4 regions of the Pseudomonas sp. S3_B08 genome follow, and region 1 is predicted to be linked to each of the others. Evidence: predicted binding sites of a transcription regulator. Region 1 holds the regulator's gene; each other region holds the start of a gene.
The links. Region 1 encodes FliA, which starts transcription of late flagellar genes. Its sites were predicted from a motif close to CTAAAGTTTNNNNNNNNNNNGCCGNTAA; they were not measured.
Positions count from the first base shown of each region.

Region 1 (3,302 bases):
CGGTGCACGCTCACGGACTTCGCTGAACATGCTGTTCACCGCGTCCAGTGCTTCGAGCACAACGTCCATCAGTTCTGCATCAACGCGACGCTCACCCTTGCGCAGGATGTCGAACACGTTTTCGGCGATGTGACAGCACTCCACCAGCTCATTGAGCTGAAGGAAGCCGGCGCCCCCTTTTACAGTGTGGAAACCGCGAAAAATTGCATTGAGCAGATCTGCATCATCCGGACGGCTTTCCAGCTCGACCAGTTGTTCGGACAGTTGCTCAAGAATCTCGCCGGCCTCAACCAGGAAATCCTGAAGGATCTCTTCATCGGCGCCGAAGCTCATTAATGGGGTGCTCCTACAGGTCTAAAAACCCAAAAAACCCGAATTCCGAAACTCTAGAATCCAAGGCTGGATAACAAATCGTCCACATCGTCCTGACCGGACACAACGTCTTCTCGTTTATCGGCATGAATCTGCGGACCTTCACCCTGCGAGAGATGTTTTTGTGGATCTTTTTCAGCAAGCATTGCGGCGCGGTCATGTTCGATGCCCGCAAAGCGGTCGACCTGACTGGCCATGAGCACGAGTTTGAGCAGATTGCTTTCGACTTCGGTGACCAGTTGGGTCACACGCTTGATCACTTGACCTGTGAGGTCCTGGTAATCCTGAGCCAGCAGGATGTCGTTGAGGTTGCTCGACACCGCACGGTTGTCCGTGCTGCTGCGTGACAGAAAACCGTCGACCCGGCGCGCCAGTTCACGGAACTCTTCAGCCCCGACCTCGCGACGCATGAAGCGGCCCCAATCGGCGCTCAACGTCTGCGCTTCATCAGCCAGACTGTTGACCACCGGGGTGGCGCTTTCCACCAGATCCATGGTGCGGTTGGCCGCGGCTTCCGTCAGCTTGACCACATAGCCCAGGCGTTCGGTGGCGTCGGTGATTTGCGACACTTCCTCGGCCTGCGGCATGTGCGGATCGATCTGGAAATTGACGATCGCACTGTGCAGTTCACGTGTGAGCTTGCCCACTTCCTGATACAGGCCGCGGTCACGGGTCTGATTGAGCTCATGGATCAGTTGCACCGCGTCGCCGAACTTGCCTTTTTCAAGGCTCTCGACCAGTTCGACCGCGTGTTTTTTCAGGGTCGATTCGAAATCGCCCTGTGATGATTCGTTATGCTCCATAGCTCCCCCGCGCATTCATCAGCCGATGCGTTCGAAAATCTTCTCGATTTTGTCTTTCAACGCCTGAGCCGTGAAAGGTTTGACTACGTAACCGTTCACACCGGCCTGAGCGGCCTCGATGATCTGCTCGCGCTTGGCTTCAGCAGTCACCATCAACACCGGGAGGTGCTTGAGTTTTTCATCGGCGCGCACGTGACGCAGCAGGTCGATACCGGTCATGCCCGGCATGTTCCAGTCCGTTACCAGAAAGTCGATGCTGCCGCTGTTGAGCACCGGAATGGCAGTGGTGCCATCGTCGGCCTCGACGGTGTTGGTGAACCCAAGATCGCGCAGCAGGTTCTTGATGATCCGCCGCATCGTTGAGAAGTCATCAACGATGAGGATTTTCATGTCTTTGTTCAATTCGACCTCCAAGCAGTCTTAAACGCGCCCAGCACCTGGACGCGCCACTTCAATCAATCGGCGCAGCACTTAAAGTTTGTCTGGAGCACAACGGATCGAGACCGGCGCCGTTCATCACCGCACCAGCCTCGTTTCGCAGTGTCCCCACACTGCCTTCAGCGCGCTCGCCACTCCCCCAAACGCCCCCGCAGACGGGCCGCGCACTGGCTGTGTAACTGGCTGACCCGCGATTCACTGACGCCAAGGACTTCACCGATTTCCTTGAGGTTCAGCTCTTCGTCGTAGTACAGCGCCAACACCAGTCGCTCACGCTCCGGCAAATTGGCAATCGCGTCCGCCAGCGCCGCCTGAAAGCGTTCATCTTCCAGATCGCGTGACGGCTCCATATGAGCACTGGCGCCATCCTCGTGCAGCCCTTCGTGTTCGCCGTCCTGCAACAGGTCGTCGAAACTGAACAGGCGACTGCCCAAGGTGTCATTCAGAATCCCGTAGTAATCGTCGAGACTCAATTGGAGTTCGGCCGCAACCTCGTGATCTTTAGCGTCACGGCCGGTTTTAGCTTCAATCGAGCGAATCGCGTCGCTGACCATCCTGGTATTACGGTGAACCGAGCGTGGCGCCCAATCCCCTTTGCGCACTTCATCGAGCATCGCGCCGCGGATTCGAATGCCCGCGTACGTTTCGAAACTGGCGCCTTTGCTGGCGTCGTATTTGGTCGAGACTTCCAGCAAACCGATCATCCCGGCCTGGATCAGGTCTTCGACCTGCACGCTGGCCGGCAGGCGCGCCAGCAAGTGATAGGCAATGCGCTTGACCAGTGGCGCGTAACGCTCGATCAATTCGTATTGCGCGTCACGCGCCGACTTTTTGTAAAGATTCATGCCACTGGCGGTCATATCACAGGCCCTGCGGTTTGCTGCACGAGACGCTCGACGAAAAATTCCAGATGCCCGCGCGGGTTGGCGGGCAGCGGCCAGGTATCGACCTTCTGGGCGATGGCTTTGAAGGCCAGTGCGCACTTGGAACGGGGAAAGGCTTCGTAGACGGCGCGCTGCTTCTGCACTGCCTTGCGCACGCTTTCGTCGTATGGCACGGCGCCGACGTATTGTAGGGCGACGTCGAGGAAGCGATCCGTGACCTTGGTCAACTTGGCGAACAGGTTGCGCCCTTCTTGCGGGCTCTGCGCCATGTTGGCCAGCACGCGGAAGCGGTTCATGCCGTAGTCGCGGTTGAGCAACTTGATCAGCGCGTAAGCGTCGGTGATCGAAGTCGGCTCGTCGCAGACCACCAGCAACACCTCTTGCGCGGCACGAACGAAACTGACTACCGAGTCACCAATACCCGCAGCGGTGTCGATCACCAGCACGTCGAGATTGTCGCCGATGTCGCTGAACGCCTGGATCAGGCCGGCATGTTGCGCCGGGCTCAGGTGCACCATGCTCTGCGTGCCGGAGGCCGCCGGCACGATGCGAATCCCGCCCGGGCCTTGCAACAGCACGTCGCGCAGTTCGCAACGGCCTTCGATAACGTCGGCCAGTGTGCGCTTGGGTGTCAGCCCCAGCAGAACGTCGACGTTCGCCAGGCCCAGGTCGGCGTCCAGCAGCATGACCCGACGGCCAAGCTCTGCCAGCGCCAGCGACAAGTTCACTGACACGTTAGTCTTGCCGACGCCACCTTTGCCGCCGGTCACCGCGATCACCTGTACGGGATGCATGCTGCCCATGT
Region 1 covers NZ_CP162750.1:584,542-587,843, reverse strand. The annotation lists gene AB4N73_RS02770 (chemotaxis protein CheA) at 1-333, opposite strand, end outside; gene AB4N73_RS02765 (protein phosphatase CheZ) at 387-1,175, opposite strand; gene AB4N73_RS02760 (chemotaxis response regulator CheY) at 1,194-1,565, opposite strand; gene fliA (RNA polymerase sigma factor FliA) at 1,733-2,473, opposite strand; gene fleN (flagellar synthesis regulator FleN) at 2,470-3,300, opposite strand.

Region 2 (3,302 bases), 1.5 Mb from region 1:
CCCTCGGACTGGCCCAGGTCTGGCCGCAGGCGACGCTGATCAAATGCGCGATGGCCGATGGCGGCGAAGGTACGGTCGAGTCGATTCTTGCAGCCTGCGAAGGTGAGTTACGCCGCACCCGCGTGCGCGGTCCACTGGGCGCGCCGGTCGAAGCCGCATGGGGCTGGCTGCCGCACAACCACACCGCGATCATCGAAATGGCCGAGGCCAGCGGTCTGCAACTGGTCCCGCCGGGACAGCGCGATGCCTGCATCAGCAGCACCTTTGGCACAGGTGAATTGATTCGTGCAGCGCTGGATGCCGGCGCGCAACGGGTGATTCTGGCGATTGGCGGCAGCGCGACCAATGACGCCGGCGCCGGGGCGATGCAGGCGCTGGGGGTGAAGTTGCTGGATGCGCAGAATCAGTCGCTGGTGCCCGGCGGCCTGGCCTTGGCGCAACTGGCGCGATTGGACCTGAGTGGGTTTGATCGACGTCTGGCCGATGTGCGTTTCGACATCGCCGCCGACGTCAATAATCCGCTCTGCGGCCCCCACGGCGCCTCGGCCATTTTCGGCCCTCAGAAGGGCGCGTCGCCTGCGCAGGTTGAGCAACTTGATCAGGCGCTGGGGCACTTTGCCAAACTCTGCGCGCAAGCATTGGGCAGGGACGTGCGCGATGAACCGGGCAGCGGCGCGGCGGGTGGTCTGGGGTTTGCTGCCAAGGCTTTTCTCGGTGCGCAGTTTCAGGCGGGCGTCGAGGTGGTAGCGGAACTGGTCGGGCTCGCTGACGCGGTCAGAGGTGCGGATCTGGTGATTACCGGAGAAGGCCGCTTCGATGCGCAAACCCTTCGCGGCAAAACGCCGTTCGGTGTTGCGCGAGTTGCCAAACAACACGCTGTGCCGGTGATCGTGATTGCCGGGACCTTGGGCGAGGGCTATCAGGAGCTCTATCAACACGGCATCGACGCCGCTTTCGCCGTGACCAGCGGACCGATGACACTCGAACAAGCCTGCGCCGAAGCACCGCGCCTGCTGCGTGAACGCGCCACCGATATTGCTCGGGTCTGGCAACTCGCCGCCCAACGCTGATCGGCTTGCCTATGTAGGAGCTGTCGAGTGCAACGAGGCTGCGATCTTTTGACTTTTAAAAGCAGGATCAAAAGATCGCAGCCTCGTTGCACTCGACAGCTCCTACCAAGGGCAGCGGAGCAGTTTTTGATTGTTGCCACGTCCTGAAAAATATTTACCGCAGACCCGAAACCTTCCTCAAGCCTGGCCGATACAACGGTCAGGCGCACACAAAACCACAACTCAGTGCCGCCGGACTGTCGCCCGCTATGGGCCAGTGCTCACGGCATGGACGCTCGCAGTTTCTTTCTTTCGAGAGTCCGACCATGTCCCTGCGTAACCTGAATATCGCGCCCCGTGCTTTCCTCGGTTTTGCCTTTATCGCCTTGCTGGTGATTGTCCTCGGCGTATTCGCCGTCAGCCGCATGACGGTCATTCGTCAGGCGTCGGTCGACATGGACACCAACCAATTGCCAAGCGTGACCCACCTCAGCGTGGTCACGGAAAACGTCCTGCGCATGCGCATTCTCTCGTTCCGTGTGCTGGTCAATCGCGAACCGGCCAGCCTGCAAGAGGCAGAAACCCGCATCGCGGTGCTGGTCGACAAGGTGCGCAAAGCTCAGGCCAGCTATGCTGCGTTGCCGGCAGGTCCTGAAGAGCACGCAGTTTTCCAGACGTTTTCGACCACCCTCGATAACTATCTGCAAGCGCAGAACCGGATGCTTGAGCTGTCGCGCCAGGGCGATCTGGAAGCAATGCGTGCCTTGATCAACACCCGCATCAAGGAAGGCACCGATCAGATGGGCGAGCAGCTCAACAAGCTGATCGGCATGAATACCGCCGGGGCCAGAGCGGCGGCCATTAAGGCCGGTGAAAACTATGACAGCGCCATCACCGGGATCATTATCGTCGCCGTCATCGCGGCGCTGGCCACCGTGTTGCTTGCCTGGTTGCTGACCCGCAGCATCGTCACACCACTCAACCGCGCCGTGCTCGCTGCGCAAACCATTGCCGACGGCGACCTCAGCAAAGCCATCGAAGTCGACGGCAAGGACGAACCGGCGCGCTTGCTTGAAGCCTTGGCAGCGATGCAGTCCAACCTGCGCAAAACCATCGAGCAGATCGCCGGTTCCGCCACGCAACTGGGCGCCGCTGCCGAAGAACTCAGCGCCGTCACTGAAGAAGCGTCGCGCGGGCTGCAGCAGCAGAACAATGAAATCGAACAGGCCGCCACGGCCGTCAACGAGATGACCGCTGCGGTGGAAGAGGTGGCGCGCAACGCCGTGTCGACTTCCGAAGCGTCAAACCAGTCGACCCACGCCGCCCGCGAAGGTCGTGATCAGGTGGTGAAAACCGTCGACGCGATCCAGACCATGACTCACGACGTGCAGAACACCGCGCAGATGATCGAAGGCCTCGCCGCGCAAGGTCGTGACATTGGCAAGGTGCTGGACGTGATTCGCGCCATCGCTGAGCAGACCAACTTGCTGGCGCTCAACGCTGCGATTGAAGCCGCGCGTGCCGGCGAGGCTGGCCGTGGCTTTGCCGTGGTGGCTGATGAAGTGCGAGCCTTGGCCCATCGCACCGCGCAGTCGACCCAGGAAATCGAGAAAATGGTTGCCGGCATCCAGAACGGCACCGGTGAAGCGGTCTCCTCGATGCAGCAAAGCAACCAGCGTACCCAGTCCACTCTGGAAATGGCCCGCGCGGCTGGCGTGGCACTGGAGCAGATCACGCAATCGATTCACCAGATCAACGAACGCAACCTGGTTATCGCCAGCGCTTCGGAAGAGCAGGCGCAAGTCTCCCGCGAAGTCGATCGCAATCTGGTCAACATCCGCGACCTCGCCACGCAATCGGCCGCCGGCGCCAACCAGACCAGCGCCGCGACCCACGAACTGTCGCGACTGGCAGTGGATTTGAACGCCATGGTGGCGCGTTTCGTGATTTGAGATACGGTGAAGGCTGGAAACCGCGCTAACAGGAGACGTACATGCGCTATTCAGCCTTGACCCAACGAATCGCCGGGGAGGGTGCCGCTGCCTGGCAGATTCACGACCGAGCGCTGGAACTGCGCGCCGAGGGCGTTGATGTTTTGTTGTTGAGCGTCGGCGATCCGGATTTCGATACGCCGTTGCCGATCGTCCATGGCGCGATCGATAGCCTGTTGGCCGGTGATACCCATTACGCCGATGTGCGTGGGCGGTTTGAGCTGCGCAGGCTGATTGCCGAGCGTCATCGCCAGCGCAGTGG
Region 2 covers NZ_CP162750.1:2,082,401-2,085,702, reverse strand. The annotation lists gene AB4N73_RS09495 (glycerate kinase) at 1-1,070, shown strand, start outside; gene AB4N73_RS09490 (methyl-accepting chemotaxis protein) at 1,376-3,001, shown strand; gene AB4N73_RS09485 (pyridoxal phosphate-dependent aminotransferase) at 3,043-3,302, shown strand, end outside.
Region 2: the regulator FliA is predicted to act here: its motif matches at 1,237-1,264, upstream of AB4N73_RS09490 (methyl-accepting chemotaxis protein).

Region 3 (3,302 bases), 2.9 Mb from region 1:
GGTCCAGGTGTCTTCCAGCACGCCGCCTTCATAGGAGATGTGCAGCAGGTTGGCGTCCATCGAGTACGGGGATTTTTTCTTGCCGTGGCGTTCGATCGGGATCGCGTGCTTCTCGGCGTAGTCCATCAGCTTCTCACGGGACAACAGGTCCCACTCGCGCCAAGGGGCAATCACTTTCACGCCTGGTTTGAGCGCGTAGGCGCCCAGTTCGAAGCGCACCTGGTCGTTGCCCTTGCCGGTGGCGCCATGGGAAATGGCGTCGGCGCCGGTTTCGTTGGCGATTTCGATCAGGCGCTTGGCGATCAGCGGACGGGCGATGGAAGTACCCAGCAGGTACTCGCCTTCGTAAACGGTGTTGGCGCGGAACATCGGGAACACGAAATCACGCACGAACTCTTCGCGCAGATCGTCGATGTAGATTTCTTTGACGCCCATGGCCTGAGCCTTGGCGCGGGCCGGCTCGACCTCTTCGCCTTGACCGAGATCGGCGGTGAAAGTCACCACTTCACAGTTATAAGTATCCTGCAGCCACTTGAGGATCACCGAAGTGTCCAGGCCGCCGGAATACGCCAGAACGACCTTGTTTACGTCCGCCATGCCATCACTCCACGGGGTTCTACGGAAAGCCGGGGAGTCTACCGCTCAAACGCGATAATTTACAGAGGCGCGACAGCTTAAGACGACAAAGCGACAGAATCTGTCGAGAGCGCGACGATGACCGGCGAGTCAGGAAGTCGCTGCGGCGGTGGCTGGCGTACTCGCTTGCGGCGCTGGCGCAGGGGCTGTGGTCGGTGCCACACGTGACAGTTTCACATTGACCCGGCGATTCTTCGCACGATTGGCTTTGCTGGTGTTCGGCACGATCGGATACTGCTCGCCGTGGAAACGCACGGTGATCTGCGATTCCTGAATGCCGTTGGCCTTGAAGAAATCGACTACCGCCAGCGCGCGGCGGCGCGACAATTCGCGGTTGGTCAGACGATTGCCGCTGTTGTCGGAATGGCCGTCGAGGTCAATGTGGTTCACCGTCGGGTCGGCCTTCATGTATTCGAGCATCACTTGCAGCTTGGCCTTGGCAGCCGGGTCCAGCTCAACGCCTTCGCCGGGAAAGCCTATCTGCGATTGCTTGATCTGGTCGAAATTCTGCGGCAGCAATTTCGCCACGCAGCCTTGGTAGTCGTTGAACGCCTTGCTGAATTTCACCGGCAACAAACGCACTTCCGACACCCGGCCATCGCCAGACGCACGGCGAACTACCGGGCTACGGCCGTCCAGCAGACCGCTGATCAGCCCACCGGCCTGGGATTGCGAGCTGTTGAACAACACATTGCCGCTGCCCAGCCGTACCGAGCCCAGATTGATGTCGCCGCGCCCCGGCTGCCACGGTGCAGCGGCAGCGAGCAACGTCGCCGAGCCGCCACCAAGCATGGCGTTGTAGGCATTCAGGCGAAAGATCGCCTGCTCACCGGCCTTGCGCACGAATTCGCCCGAGCCGAAATCAGTGATCGGTTGCGTCAGGCGGCATTCGAACTGGTCGCCGGCGACCGTCCACTCAATGTTCTCCAGACGGGTCTGGTAAGTCAGCGCCATCGCGGGAAGGCTGGCAAACACACTGAGCAGGGCTAAATAACGCTGGCGCACGGGAGGCTCCATTGGCTTGTGAAACACAAACACCGATTCACACAATGTTTACGGCATACCTTCGGGATATCGGACGCTTGTGGCAAAACTTGATAGCGGGTGCCTGCAAGAGTCTTTTCCGGTAGCATTCGCCTCAGTTTGACCCGCCTGGAATCCCCTCATGTCCGACCGCCTGACCCTGCTGCGTCCCGACGACTGGCACATTCATCTTCGCGATGGTGCCGTGTTGACCAATACCGTTGCCGATGTGGCCCGCACCTTCGGGCGCGCGATCATCATGCCGAACCTGGTACCGCCGGTGCGCAACGCCGCTGAAGCCGACGGCTATCGTCAGCGCATTCTCGCTGCCCGCCCGGCCGGCAGTCAGTTCGAGCCGTTGATGGTGCTGTACCTCACCGACCGCACCCAACCGGAAGAAATTCGTCAGGCCAAGGCCAGCGGTTTCGTCTACGCCGCCAAGCTTTACCCGGCCGGCGCGACCACCAATTCCGATTCCGGCGTGACCAGCATCGACAAGATCTTCCCGGCGCTGGAAGCCATGGCCGAAGTCGGCATGCCGCTGTTGATCCACGGTGAAGTCACCCGTGGCGACGTCGATGTATTCGACCGCGAAAAGATTTTCATCGACGAGCACATGCGCCGCGTGGTCGAGCGTTTCCCGACGCTGAAAGTGGTGTTCGAGCACATCACCACCGGTGACGCCGTGCAATTCGTCAACGAGGCTTCGGCCAACGTCGGCGCGACCATCACCGCGCACCACCTGTTGTACAACCGTAACCACATGCTGGTGGGCGGGATTCGGCCACACTTCTATTGCTTGCCGATCCTCAAGCGCAACACCCATCAGGAAGCCTTGCTCGATGCCGCCACCAGCGGCAGCGCCAAGTTCTTCCTCGGCACCGACTCGGCGCCCCACGCCCAGCACGCCAAGGAAGCCGCCTGCGGTTGCGCCGGTTGCTACACCGCCTACGCCGCCATCGAGATGTATGCCGAATCGTTTGAACAGCGTAATGCGCTGGACAAGCTCGAAGCCTTCGCCAGCCTCAACGGCCCGCGTTTCTACGGCCTGCCGGCAAACACCGATCGCATCACCCTGGTTCGCGAAGAATGGACCGCCCCGACCAGCCTGCCATTTGGCGAGCTGACCGTTATCCCGCTGCGCGCCGGTGAAAAACTGCGCTGGCGCCTGCTGGAGGAACACGCGTGAGTGAAGAGCATTTCGACGATGAGCTGGACGGTCAAGGTGGTGGCGGCGGTTCCCGTCACCCGATGGCAGCGCGTTTTCGCGGCTACCTGCCGGTTGTCGTCGACGTAGAAACCGGTGGCTTCAACGCAGCCACCGATGCCCTGCTGGAGATTGCCGCGACCACCATCGCCATGGATGAAAAGGGTTTCGTCTACCCGGATCACACCTACTTCTTCCGCGTCGAGCCATTCGAAGGTGCGAACGTTGAAGCGGCAGCGCTGGAGTTCACCGGGATCAAGCTTGATCATCCGCTGCGCATGGCCGTCAGTGAAGAAACCGCGCTGACCGATATTTTCCGTGGCATCCGCAAGGCCCTCAAAGCCAACGGTTGCAAACGGGCGATTCTGGTCGGGCACAACAGCAGCTTCGATCTGGGCTTTCTCAACGCCGCAGTCGCGCGGCTGGACATGAAGCG
Region 3 covers NZ_CP162750.1:3,516,756-3,520,057, forward strand. The annotation lists gene AB4N73_RS15850 (argininosuccinate synthase) at 1-597, opposite strand, end outside; gene AB4N73_RS15855 (flagellar protein MotY) at 727-1,641, opposite strand; gene pyrC (dihydroorotase) at 1,802-2,848, shown strand; gene rnt (ribonuclease T) at 2,845-3,302, shown strand, end outside.
Region 3: the regulator FliA is predicted to act here: its motif matches at 1,708-1,735, upstream of AB4N73_RS15855 (flagellar protein MotY).

Region 4 (3,302 bases), 1.2 Mb from region 1:
GGAACCTGAGTCGAACATCGGCCGGTTCTCGGCGTCCATGATCTGGATGCGCAAGCCGTTCGGGGTGATTTCGAAGAGGATCTGATCCTTGAACTTCTGCAGTTGCGGGTTCTCGTCGACCTTGTTCTGCAGTTCTTGCAGGAGCAGTTCGAGACGCTCCTTCTCGACCTGCTCGGCCATGCCTTCAACCTGATCGGTGTCGACCGTGACCTTGTCCGGTTGCGGTTGCGACTTCACTTCCGGGTTGAGGGTGTTTTCCGGCGCCAGGGTCGGTGTACCGCCGAGGTCGATGATGTACGGCGTGCCGCTTTCGGAGAAGCCGACCGGGTCCTTGAAATAACCGGCGATGGCGATCTTCTGTTCCGGCGTAGCGGTGGACAGCAGCCACAGCACCAGAAAGAACGCCATCATCGCCGTGGCGAAGTCGGCGAAAGCGATTTTCCACGCCCCGCCGTGGTGCCCGGCGGCAATGCGCTTGACGCGCTTGACGATGATCGGCTGATTATTTTCCATGACTTAGCGACCGCGAACCGCTTGTTCCAGCTCGGCGAAGCTCGGACGGTGCGCCGGGTACAGAACCTTGCGTCCGAACTCGACCGCCAGCGACGGCGGCATGCCGGACGCCGAAGCCACCAGCGAGGCCTTGATGGCTTCGTAGACGTTGAGCTCTTCCTTGGCATCGTGGGCCGGGGAATGCGCCAGCGGACCGAAGAAACCGTAGGCCGCGAGAATACCGAAGAAGGTACCGACCAGTGCCGCACCCACGTGCAGACCGATCGACGCCTGGTCGCCCTCGCCCAACGAAGCCATGGTCACCACGATACCGAGTACCGCCGCAACGATACCGAAACCGGGCATGCCGTCGGCGATGCCGTTGACCGCGTGCGATGGGTGCTCGAGGTCTTCCTTGAGGCTGTACAGTTCCATGTCGAACAGGCCTTCCAGTTCGTGCGGAGCCATGTTGCCGGAGGACATGATGCGCAGGTAGTCGCAGACGAACGCGGTCATGCGTTCATCCTTGAGCACCGCCGGGTACTTGGCGAAGATCGGGCTCGCGGCGGCATCTTCAATGTCGCCTTCGATCGCCATCATGCCTTCGCGGCGGCTCTTGTTGAGGATCTCGTAGATCAGCCCGAGCACTTCCAGATAGAAAGTGTGAGTGAAGCGCGAACCGAACATGCTCAGGGATTTCTTGAGCACGTGCATCGTCATGTAACCGGGGTTGGCCTGGAGAAATGCGCCGAGGGCCGCACCGCCGATGATCATCACCTCGAAGGGCTGGATCAGAGCGGCAATCTTGCCGTGGGAGAGCACGTATCCGCCGAGCACGCTCGCGAATACGACGATGATGCCGATAATTTTAGCCATAGGTAGAAGGTACTTGTTTAAGTCGGGTTCAAGGTCATATTCGGAAGTTAAAAAATCTCTTCTTCTACTTATCGGCAAAACTGCGCCAGACTATAGCCAGTTCAGGCGAAAAGCCAATTTAGCCCATGCCGGGCGCGTCTACAGTCAGTGAAGATCTCGTCCAGACATGGCTAATGAAACGAACATTCCATCGGTAATACCGACCACGCTCCAGGCTTGGGTCAAGCTGCTCGACAGCGTCCGCCTGCCCGTACCACAAGAGGCTCACGACAAAGTCTGCCGGGCGATCCGCGACAATCGCAGCTCGCTGCGCGACATCGCCGATCTGATGCAGGACAGCCCGGCGCTGGCCTTGAGCGTCATCCGTGAGGCGAATCGTCACACCCACGGCACCATGGCCGCGCCGGCGGAAAATCTTGAGGTGGCAATCAATCGCCTGGGCCTTGCCCGCACCGAAGAATTGCTCGCGCGCCTGCCCGCCGAACCGCACCGGCAAATCCCCAAGGCTTTGCGCCAATTGCAACTGATCAGCCAACACGCGACACAACAGGCCAACGGTTTTTTTGCCAGTCGCCTCGCGCGGCTGTGGCAGGACATTCATTGGGGCAGCTTGCTGTTTTTGTCGCCGCTGTGGCCCTTGGCACTGACGTATCCGCAGTTGCTCGAGGAGTGGGAACTGCGCGTGATCCACAAGGGCGAGTCGGCACGTGTGGTCGAAAAGCAATTGTTCGGCGTGCGCCTGTTGAAGATCGCCGAGGCACTGGTCCACGCCTGGCATCTGCCGATCTGGGTCGAGCAAGGCTACAAATTGCTGCTCAGCGAACAACGCGAACTGGTCAAAGTGCTGCGCATCGCCCGCGACAGTGAACACCCGCTGCGCCAGCAGAATCGCCTCGACGATGACCCGACATTGCGCCGCTGGCTCAACCAGCCGGCGAATACCGTGCTGCTGGCCAATGGGCTGGCGCTGTCGGCGCAACAGGCCTGGGACAGTCCGCACAGCAAGCGCTGGCAGTACCTGACCAGCCTCTATCTGCAGATTTCCATGGACGAAGTGCAGCAACAGTTGCACCAGCAAGCGGCGAACAGCGCGCGTCAGCATGCGATGCCCGATTTGTGGCACCCGGCGGTTTCGCTGATCTGGCCGTGGGGCACTCGTCGCTTGCCGGCCGGCATGCTCCCGGCAGCAGCGCCGAATGCGGATGACTTGGGCCAGTGGCGTCGGCAATGCGCCGAACTGCTCGCCGAACCCAGCCGCTTCACCAATGCCATGAGCCTGACCGTCGCCGCTCGCGAGGCACTGGTGGCCAGCGGCATGCGCCGGGTGATGATTCTGATGGCCGACCGCACGCACTCGACCCTGCGCGTACACCAGACCGCCGGTTTGCCGAAGGATGCGGCGGCGCTGAGTTTTGTCGTCAGCCAGAGCAAAGTCCTGCAGCGCCTGCTCGCTCAGCAGGCGCAGGTGCGGATTACGCCGGAGAACAACGCACAATTCTCGGCCTTGTTACCGGCGAGCCTGCGCACGCTGTTTCGTGGCGAACATCTGTTTCTGCGTTCATTGGTCAACAATGGTCGGGTGATCATGATCGTCGTTGCCGATCAGGGCGGCGGCCCCTTCGCCGACATCACTGTGCAAGCCTTCGGCAAAACCGCGCAGTGCATCGAAAAAGCCCTGCACAGCTTTAGCAGCCGTGGCCAATGAGCCTGCGCTACAATCCTCCCCTTTGTGCTCTGGAGACCTCACATGTCTGACTTCTCTGGCTTGCCGCTTGTCATCGAGCCGAGCGACCTGCTGCCGCGTCTGGAGTCCCCGGAACTGATACTGGTGGACCTGACCAGCCCTGCCCGGTATGCCGAAGGTCACTTGCCCGGCGCACGTTTTGTCGACCCGAAACGCACCCAGCTCGGCCAGCCACCGGCCCCCGGGCTGA
Region 4 covers NZ_CP162750.1:5,375,137-5,378,438, reverse strand. The annotation lists gene motB (flagellar motor protein MotB) at 1-513, opposite strand, end outside; gene motA (flagellar motor stator protein MotA) at 517-1,368, opposite strand; gene AB4N73_RS24270 (HDOD domain-containing protein) at 1,535-3,073, shown strand; gene rhdA (thiosulfate sulfurtransferase) at 3,116-3,302, shown strand, end outside.
Region 4: the regulator FliA is predicted to act here: its motif matches at 1,437-1,464, upstream of motA (flagellar motor stator protein MotA).